DNA from 2 places in the Tardiphaga sp. OK246 genome. Region 1 is predicted to be linked to the other one. Evidence: riboswitches for the same ligand, from Rfam matches in the RefSeq annotation. Region 1 holds a riboswitch; the other holds the start of a gene.
What was found. A riboswitch is a leader RNA that binds a small molecule or an ion and turns the genes downstream of it on or off. The one in region 1 is predicted to bind S-adenosylmethionine.
Positions count from the first base shown of each region.

Region 2: linked by a shared signal. The riboswitch ahead of CHC01_RS23505 (O-succinylhomoserine sulfhydrylase) and the one ahead of metX (homoserine O-acetyltransferase MetX) in region 1 are both predicted to bind S-adenosylmethionine.

Region 1 covers NZ_FZOX01000008.1:9,190-13,606, reverse strand. Annotated here, with positions in the region: gene CHC01_RS27855 (prephenate/arogenate dehydrogenase family protein) at 1-167, opposite strand, end outside; gene hisC (histidinol-phosphate transaminase) at 169-1,272, opposite strand; gene CHC01_RS27845 (chorismate mutase) at 1,299-2,150, opposite strand; SAM riboswitch at 2,354-2,433, shown strand; gene metX (homoserine O-acetyltransferase MetX) at 2,521-3,723, shown strand; gene metW (methionine biosynthesis protein MetW) at 3,726-4,412, shown strand.
Region 2 covers NZ_FZOX01000005.1:446,508-450,924, forward strand. Annotated here, with positions in the region: gene CHC01_RS23495 (SGNH/GDSL hydrolase family protein) at 1-498, shown strand, start outside; gene CHC01_RS23500 (SGNH/GDSL hydrolase family protein) at 498-1,469, shown strand; gene CHC01_RS23505 (O-succinylhomoserine sulfhydrylase) at 1,625-2,806, opposite strand; SAM riboswitch at 2,890-2,969, opposite strand; gene CHC01_RS23510 (2'-deoxycytidine 5'-triphosphate deaminase) at 3,077-4,183, shown strand; gene CHC01_RS23515 (outer membrane protein) at 4,283-4,417, opposite strand, start outside.

The sequences.
Region 1 (4,417 bases):
CGGTCGGCGAGCTTGATTTCCACGGCGCGTGCACGCACGGCCGCCGAATTGTCGGTGGCAACCAATTCACCGGCAAGGCCGAGCTGCTGGATGCCGCGCGCCAGCGACGAGCCGATCAGGCCAAGCCCGATCAGCGCGATACGTTTGAAGGGCGGCGTGGCGCTCACGTCATTGCCCCGAATTCGATGCCATGAATTCACGCAGCGTCTCGATCACCAGCCTGTTGGCTTCCTCGGTGCCGATGGTCATGCGCAGCGAGTTCGGCAGGCCGTAATTGGTCACGGCGCGCAGCACCAGCCCGCGCCTGGTCAGGAACGCATCGGCATCCGCTGCGGTCTTGCCGGTCGCCGGAAAATGCATCAGCAGGAAATTGGCCACGCTCGGCGTCACCTCGATGCCGAGCTTGGTGATTTCCTCGGTCAGGATGCCGATCCACTTGGCGGTGTATGTGCGCGACATCTCGACATGGCCGGTGTCCTCGATCGCCCCCACTGCGGCCATCATCGCCGGCGCCGAGACGTTGAACGGCCCACGAATCCGGTTCATCGCATCGACGATGTGCGCAGGGCCGAACATCCAGCCGATCCGCAAGGCGGCCAGGCCGTGCACCTTCGAGAAGGTGTAGGTGGCGACGGTATTCTCGGTGGTCTTCGCCAGCTCCAGGCCGTTGTCGTAGTCGCCCTTGGTCACGTAGTCCCAATACGCGGCGTCGAGCACCAGCAGCACGTGCTCCGGCAGGCCGGCGCGCAGGCGCTTGATCTCGGAGGAGGGCAGATAAGTGCCAGTCGGGTTGTTCGGGTTCGCCAGCCACACCAGCTTGGTGCGCGGCGTGACGCATTTCAGGATCGCATCGACGTTGCAGGTGAAGTTGGTTTCCGGAGCGACCACATTGGTGGCGCCGTTCGCCTGGGTAGCGATCGGGTAGACCAGAAAGCCGTGCGTCGTCGAAATCGCCTCGTCGCCGGGGCCGAGATAGACATGCGCAATCAGGTTGAGAATTTCGTCGGAGCCGGCACCGCAGATGATCTGCGCGGGATCGAGGCCGAAGCGGTGGCCGAGCGCCTCGCGCAGCACCTTCGACGTGCCTTCCGGATAATCCTCGAGATGCGCGACAGCGGTGGCGAAAGCGTCCTTGGCGCGCGCCGACGGACCGAACGGGGTCTCGTTGGCCGACAGCTTGTAGGTCTTGCGGCCGGGCTCCACCACCGGGCTCTTGCCAGGGGTGTAGGGCGCGATATCGAGAATGCCGGGCTTCGGCACAGGACGGGACATCTTCAACTCCAGAACGTCAGATTGGCTTACGAACGCGGTGCGTCGCTGGCGGCCACGGTATAGCGGGTTGCGTGGCTGCCGACGAGAGCCGTGGAGCGCACCGAGGCGCCGGCTTCGATCAGCGCCGACTTGATCTTGTCGAGGCTCGAGGCTCTCGTGATCGAGATCAGCAGCGCCGCGCCGTCAAAGGCGGTATCCGGCACGGCGACGATTTCGGCCAGTGGCGACAGCGCACGCGCGGTCTCGGCATTCCAGCCGGACACCCGCACGCTCCACATCTCGACCTCGGTCACCATGGCGCTGTCGGCAACGCGCGACACCACGAATACCGGCAATGCGGCCGGATGGTCGGCGCGTTCGATGAACGGCAGGCGTGCGATGATCTTCGGCGCGCCCAGGGCTTCCAGCGGGATCCACCACGGCGTGCGGCTGGACGTCGCCGAGACCAGCGCGAGATCGCCCTTGGACTTGGCCACGGCCTCGACCGCTGCGGCGGCGCTGAAATGCGCGACGTAAGGCACCGTGAAGCCGAAATGAAAGCGCGCGGAATCCCGCATCGCGCTCTCGCCGAGCGACAGATCCGCATGCACCGAGAACGGCGCCTGAACGTAAGTGAAAGTCGAGATGATCACCCGCCAGATGCTCTCGACGGTGTCGATCGGCAGGATGCCGCGATGGCGCTGCACCAGACGGCGCATCATGTCGGCCTCGCGGGCCGGTCGGAAGGCCGAGCCGACCTCCTGGGTCTGCTTCACGGAAATCAGCCGGTCGATGATGTCGCCGCGCTGCATCAACAGGGCGTGAACCTGCGCGTCGATGCTGTCGATCTCTTTGCGCAGTTCGTCCAGCGAGGGCGGGGCGGGTGGTAATTTCGACATGTTCAAAACCTTCGGGACGGGAGGCGTGATAGGTCCCGTCGAGCTTGCCGGGCCGGCTCCGGGGAGCCGGCGGGCACGGCCATTGATTAGGTAAGACGGTGCCGGAAAGCAAAGAAAACATGGAAGATCTGGCCGCAGGGCAGTTGGGCAATTTGACCGGGGTATGCCCATATTGACGACAGGCGGGTGTGGGACTAGTTTCTGGTCTCTTCCGTGGTCATTTGAGCCGGCCGGCTTGCAGCCACGTTAAACAACTCGCTAAACAGGCCGGGGACAGTTTGATCCCGGCCGAGCTATTTGTTCAGGCCGGGTTTTTTATGGCCTGATTCCGGTTTTGGTTTGAGAACCTCCTGAGGAGGCCGGTATCAAGATGGTAAATGTCGAACTGGTGAAGAGTCCGGTTGTCCGCCCCGATGAGCGTGGACATGAAGCCGATCATCCGACCTCGCTGGTCGCGGGTTTTGGCATGGATCAGCCGCTGCGGCTCGATTGCGGCGTCGACCTCGCCCCGTTCCAGATCGCCTATCAGACCTACGGAACGCTCAACGCCGACAAATCCAATGCCATCCTGGTCTGCCACGCTTTGACCGGCGACCAGCACGTCGCCAATATCAATCCGATCACCGGCAAGCCCGGCTGGTGGCAGACGCTGGTCGGCCCCGGCAAGGCACTCGATACCGAACGCTACTTCATCATCTGTTCGAATGTGCTCGGCGGCTGCATGGGCTCGACCGGTCCGGCCTCGACCAATCCCGCCACCGGCAAGATATGGGGACTGGATTTTCCGGTCATCACCATTCCCGACATGGTGCGTGCGCAGGCGATGCTGATCGACAGTCTCGGTATCGGTCAGTTGTTTTGCGTCGTCGGCGGTTCCATGGGCGGCATGCAGACGCTGCAATGGACCGCGGCCTATCCGGAGCGCGTGTTCTCCGCGCTAGCGGTCGCCTGCAGTACGCGGCATTCGGCGCAGAACATCGCCTTCCACGAGTTGGGCCGTCAGGCCGTGATGGCCGATCCCGATTGGCGGGGCGGGCGCTACTTCGAGGAAGGCACACATCCGCATCGCGGCCTCGGCGTCGCGCGGATGGCCGCGCATATCACCTATCTGTCGGATGCCGCTCTACACCGCAAGTTCGGCCGCCGCATGCAGGACAGGGAGTTGCCGACATTCTCCTTCGATGCTGATTTCCAGGTCGAGAGCTATCTGCGCTATCAGGGCTCGTCCTTTGTCGAGCGCTTCGATGCCAACTCCTATCTCTATCTGACGCGTGCGATGGACTATTTCGATATCGCAGCCGACCACAACGGCAAGCTTGCGGAAGCGTTTCGCGATACGCAGACGCGCTTTTGTCTGATGTCGTTCACATCAGACTGGCTGTTCCCGACGGCAGAATCGCGCGACGTCGTGCACGCGCTGAATGCCGGCGGCGTCCGCGTGTCCTTTGCGGAGATCGAAACCGACAAGGGTCATGATGCCTTCCTGCTCGACGTGCCCGAGTTCCTCGATATCGCCGGTGCATTTCTGAACTCCGCAGCCTCCGTGCGCGGCCTGCCTGTTACGGGGACATAGAGATGGCGTTTCCACAACAAGCCTTGCCGCTGAATTCTGCGGTGGCGACGCCGGCGCCGCGCGGCACGCAGGACTATCGCGGCGATCACCTCCTGGTCGCGGAGATGATCAAGCCGGGCTCGAAGGTGCTCGACGTGGGCTGCGGCGATGGCGATCTGCTGCAATTGCTGGAAAGCCGCGGCATTGACGGCCGCGGCATCGAATTGTCGCGCGAGGGCGTCAACCGCTGTGTCGGCAAAGGCCTCGCAGTGGTGCAGGGCGACGCCGATACGGACTTGATCAACTATCCCGACGATGCGTTCGACTACGTGATCCTGTCGCAGACGCTGCAGGCGACGCGGCAGCCGCGCGTCGTGCTGGAAAATCTGCTGCGCATCGGCCGCAGCGCGATCGTGTCGTTTCCGAATTTCGGCTTCTGGAAAATGCGCGTGCAGTTGCTTGTCGGCGGCCGCATGCCACGTACGGAGAATCTGCCGGCGACGTGGTACGACACGCCGAACATTCACTTCTGCACCATCAAGGACTTCGTGCAGCTGTGCGACGAGATCAACGTGAAGATGGAGCGCGCCGTTGCGCTCGATCTCTATGGTCGTCCGCTGCGCCTCAATGCGCCGTGGTGGTTCTGGAACATGTTCGGGGAGCAGGGCGTTTTCCTGCTGAGCCGCGCGAGTAAATCGGCGCAACCCTGATCGCG
Region 2 (4,417 bases), on a different contig from region 1:
CCGGGCGTCGAGGTGAACGTGGCGCTGGAGCTGCAGGTCAAGAAGACCGCCGAGGAAATGGCCCCGACCCTGGAACAGCTGGTAACGGACAAGAAGCCGAACCTGGTGATCTGGCAGACCGGAACCGTGGATGCCATGAAACAGGCCGACGCCGATGACTTCCGGAACGCCCTGGATGAGGGCGTTGCCGCCATGCAAAAGGCCGGAACTGACGTCATTTTAATGAATCTGCAGTACAGTCCACGCACGGAGACGATGATTTCCGGCTCCGCCTACCTAGATAATATGCGTGTGGTGGCGCAGCAGCACGACGTCCCGCTGTTCGACCGTTTCGCCATCATGCGGCACTGGAATGAGAGCGGTGATTTTGACCTGTTCAGCGCGTCACCCGGCATGGAGCTGGCGAAGCGGGTGCATGATTGTCTTGGCCGGGCACTTTCGACCTTTGTCGTCGATGCGGCTAAGATCAAAGCAGCGGATTTGAGGATTCAGCGTTAATGAGTTTCGTCGGCCATTTGTCTCGCTTTGCTGTCGTCGCTGCCTTTGCTGCCTCTACGACTCTCGCACTCCCGATCTCATCGTCCGTCGCGCACGCCGAAGCGGCGCAGGCCGCCCCAGCTGACGGCAAGGGCGCCGATCAGGGCGTTGCGGTGAATGATCCCGCGGACGCCGCGAAGAGGGGCGTCGCTGCGAAGGCCATCGACAAGGTCAAGGAAGTCGCAAAGACCGCGACCGATATCTTGAGCCGCGTCCCCTGCCGTACACCGAAAGGCGGCATGAAGGCGATGGGCGCGCTGCCGCATGTGGCCAGCAAGCTCGTGGCCGGCAAGCCCGTGGTCATCGTTGCGTTCGGCTCGTCCTCCACCGAAGGCTATGGTTCGACGGCGCCGGAATTCACCTATCCGAACCGCCTTGCAGCGCAGCTGCATCGTGCTTACCCGTCGGCCAACATCACCGTGCTCAACCGCGGCAAGGGCGGCGAAGATGCGCCGGAAATGATGGCGCGGCTGCAGAGCGAAGTGATCAATTCGAAGCCTGACCTCGTGATCTGGCAGGTCGGCACCAATGCGGTGCTGCGTAATCTCGATCCCGGCGAAACCAGCAAGATGGTGGAAGACGGCGTCGCCCGCATTCAGGCCGCAGGCGCCGATCTGGTGCTGGTCGATCCGCAATATTCGCCGCTGGTGAATACGCGTCCCGAAGGCACCAGCAAGATGGTCTCGCTGCTGCATAAGGTGGCCGAACTGCGCAAGGTCGGCATCTTCCCGCGCTTCGAAGTGATGAAGGAATGGCACGAAGGCCAGCAGATGTCGTTCGACAGCTTCGTTATTGCCGACGGCCTGCATATGAACGACTGGGGCTATGCCTGCTTCGCACAGTTGCTTGGCGACAACATCATCAAGTCGGTCGGCCAGGTGAAGCTCGGCATCAACGAGCCGCAGATTCAGCAGGCGCAGAAGCCGCTGTAAGTTCGAAGAGGGGCGAATGCCTCTCAGCCGTCATTGCGAGCCCGCGAAATTCGCCTTCGGCGATTTTCGCTGAGCGAAGCAATCCAGTCTTGCTTGAAAGAAAGTCTGGATTGCTTCGTCGCAAGTGCTCCTCGCAATGACGATGGAGAGATTGGCTACGCCTTCGCCAGTGCCGCCTGAAGATCTTCGATCAGATCGTCACGATGCTCGAGGCCGGCCGAGAAGCGGATGAAGCCCTCGGTGATCCCGAGTTCGAGCCGCGCTTCCAGCGGCAGGCGCTGATGCGTCGTTGTCGCCGGATGCGTGACCAGGCTCTTGGCGTCGCCGAGATTGTTGGAGATGCGGGCCACTTTCAGCTCGTTGAGGACGCGGAACGCCGCTGCCTTGCCGCCCTTTACCTCGAAGCCGATCAGCGTCGAACCCGCACGCATCTGCTTCTTCACCGTTGCCGCCTGGGGATGATCCTCGCGGCCCGGATAGATCAGTCGCGAAATCTTCGGATGCTGGGCGAGCACATCCGCGATCGCCGCGGCCGTCTGGGTTTGCCGCTCGACGCGGATCGCCAGCGTCTCCAGTCCCTTCACCAGCGTCCACGCATTGAACGGTGAGATCGAGGGGCCGGTCTGGCGCAGATAGTTGTGAATATGCTCGTCGATGAAGTCCTTCGACGACAGGATGATGCCGCCGAGGCAGCGCCCTTGCCCATCGATGTGCTTGGTCGCCGAATACACGACGACATCTGCACCGAGCGCCAGCGGGCTCTGCCAGAGCGGCGTCGCGAACACGTTATCGACGATCAGTCGCGCACCGCCGGCATGGGCGATGTCAGCGATGGCTGATATGTCGAGCACGTCGAGCGTCGGATTGGTCGGACTTTCCAGGAACAGCGACTTGGTGTTTGGGCGCATTGCCTTCTGCCACTGGTCGAGGTCGAGGCCGTCGACGAGGGTGAACTCGATGCCATAGCGCGGCAGCAGCTCCTCGATGACGTAGCGACAGGAGCCGAACAGCGCCTTGGCGGCGACGACGTGATCGCCCATGCGCAGCGGCGCGAGAATGGCGGTGGTCACGGCGGCCATGCCGGTGGCCGTCGAGCGTGCAGCCTCCGCACCTTCGAGGTCGATCATGCGGCTCTCGAACATCGACGTATTCGGATTCGAAAAGCGCGAATAGATGAAACCGGGATCTTCGCCCTTAAACCGCGCCTCGCAGGCTTCTGCGGTCTCGTAGATGAAGCCCTGCGTGAGGAAGAGGGCTTCGGACGTCTCGTTGAATTGCGAGCGCAGCGCGCCGGAATGAACGAGCCGGGTTTCGGGGCGATAGGACTTCGTAGACATGTGACCTCCAACGTACCCGCGTAACACGGGCACAAAAAAACCGGCCTGGACGGACGTCCTCAGGCCGGGATCGCATGCTGGAAGGACATGTGTCCCCGGCCTGTTTAGCGACTTATTTTACGTGGCTGCAAGCCGGCCGGCTCAAATCACCACGGGATAACGATGTGCATATTCCCGCTTGCCCTTTTCGTCAAGGCGGGGCTGAGATAACCGGTAAAGTCGCTATTTTTCAGTGTATTCTCGCTGAAGGACGACCGAAGGACGAGACCTGTGCCGTTTACGCTTGCCCCCGATGCCGATGGAATTCTGCCCGACCGCATGATTGCGGCGATGGCCGATGCAGGCCTGATCCTGCCGGAATATCCCTTCGTCGAGAGCCAGATTCAGCCCGCCAGCCTCGATCTGCGGCTCGGCTCCATCGCCTATCGTGTGCGCGCCAGCTTCCTGCCGGGGCCGAATTCGACGGTCGCCGAGCGCATCGACGAGCTGAAGCTGCACGAGATCGATCTGTCCGATGGCGCGGTGCTCGAAACCAACTGCGTCTACATCGTGCCGTTGATCGAGAGCCTGGCGCTGCCGCCGAACATCTTCGCGGCTGCCAATCCGAAGAGCTCCACGGGGCGCCTCGACGTGTTCACGCGGGTGATTGCTGATGGCACCAGACGGTTCGATGTGATCGGTGCGGGCTATCACGGGCCGCTTTATGCCGAGATCAGCCCGAAGACATTTCCAGTCCTGCTGCGCGAAGGCTCGCGCCTGTCGCAGGTCCGTTTCCGCGTCGGCGATGCGGTGCTCGACACCGAGGCGCTGGAAGAACTCCACGCGCAGGAGCCGCTGGTCGACAGCGACACGGCCGACCTCAACAATGGCCTCGCGCTGTCTGTCGATCTCTCCGGCGAGAATGCCTCGGGCTTCGTCGGCTACCGTGCCAAGCGCCATACCGGCGTGGTCGATATCGATCGTCGCGGTGGCTACAGCGTCAATGAGTTCTGGGAGCCGATCTCGGCGCGCAAGGACGGCACGCTGATCCTCGATCCCGGCGAGTTCTACATTCTCGCCTCCAAGGAGGCGGTGCAGGTGCCGCCGGACTATGCCGCCGAGATGGTGCCATTCGATCCTCTGGTCGGCGAATTCCGCGTCCACTATGCCGGCTTCTTCGATCCCGGCTTCGGTCATGACGGCGCCGGCGGCAAAGGTTCGCGCGCGGTGCTGGAAGTGCGCTCGCGCGAAGTGCCGTTCATTCTCGAACACGGCCAGATCGTTGGCCGTCTCGTCTATGAGCGCATGCTGGACCGCCCGGATGCCCTCTATGGCCAGCGCATCGGCTCGAATTATCAGGGCCAGAGCCTGAAACTCTCGAAGCACTTCAAGGTCTGACACGCACCGCCGGTCATCGTGGCCGAGAAAGAAAAAAGGCCCGCATTGCTGCGGGCCTAAGTTTTTTCTGGAGACGAAGTAGACGATAGATCGTCAGGCTTACTGAACGAAGCCTGCGCCGAAGTTGCCCAGATTGAAGCGATAGTTCAGGCCGGCCTTGATCGTGTGCTCGTCGTTCTTGAAACCACCAACGGCGAGGGTCGGCGTGATGAAGTTGACGTTGCCGAAGTCGTA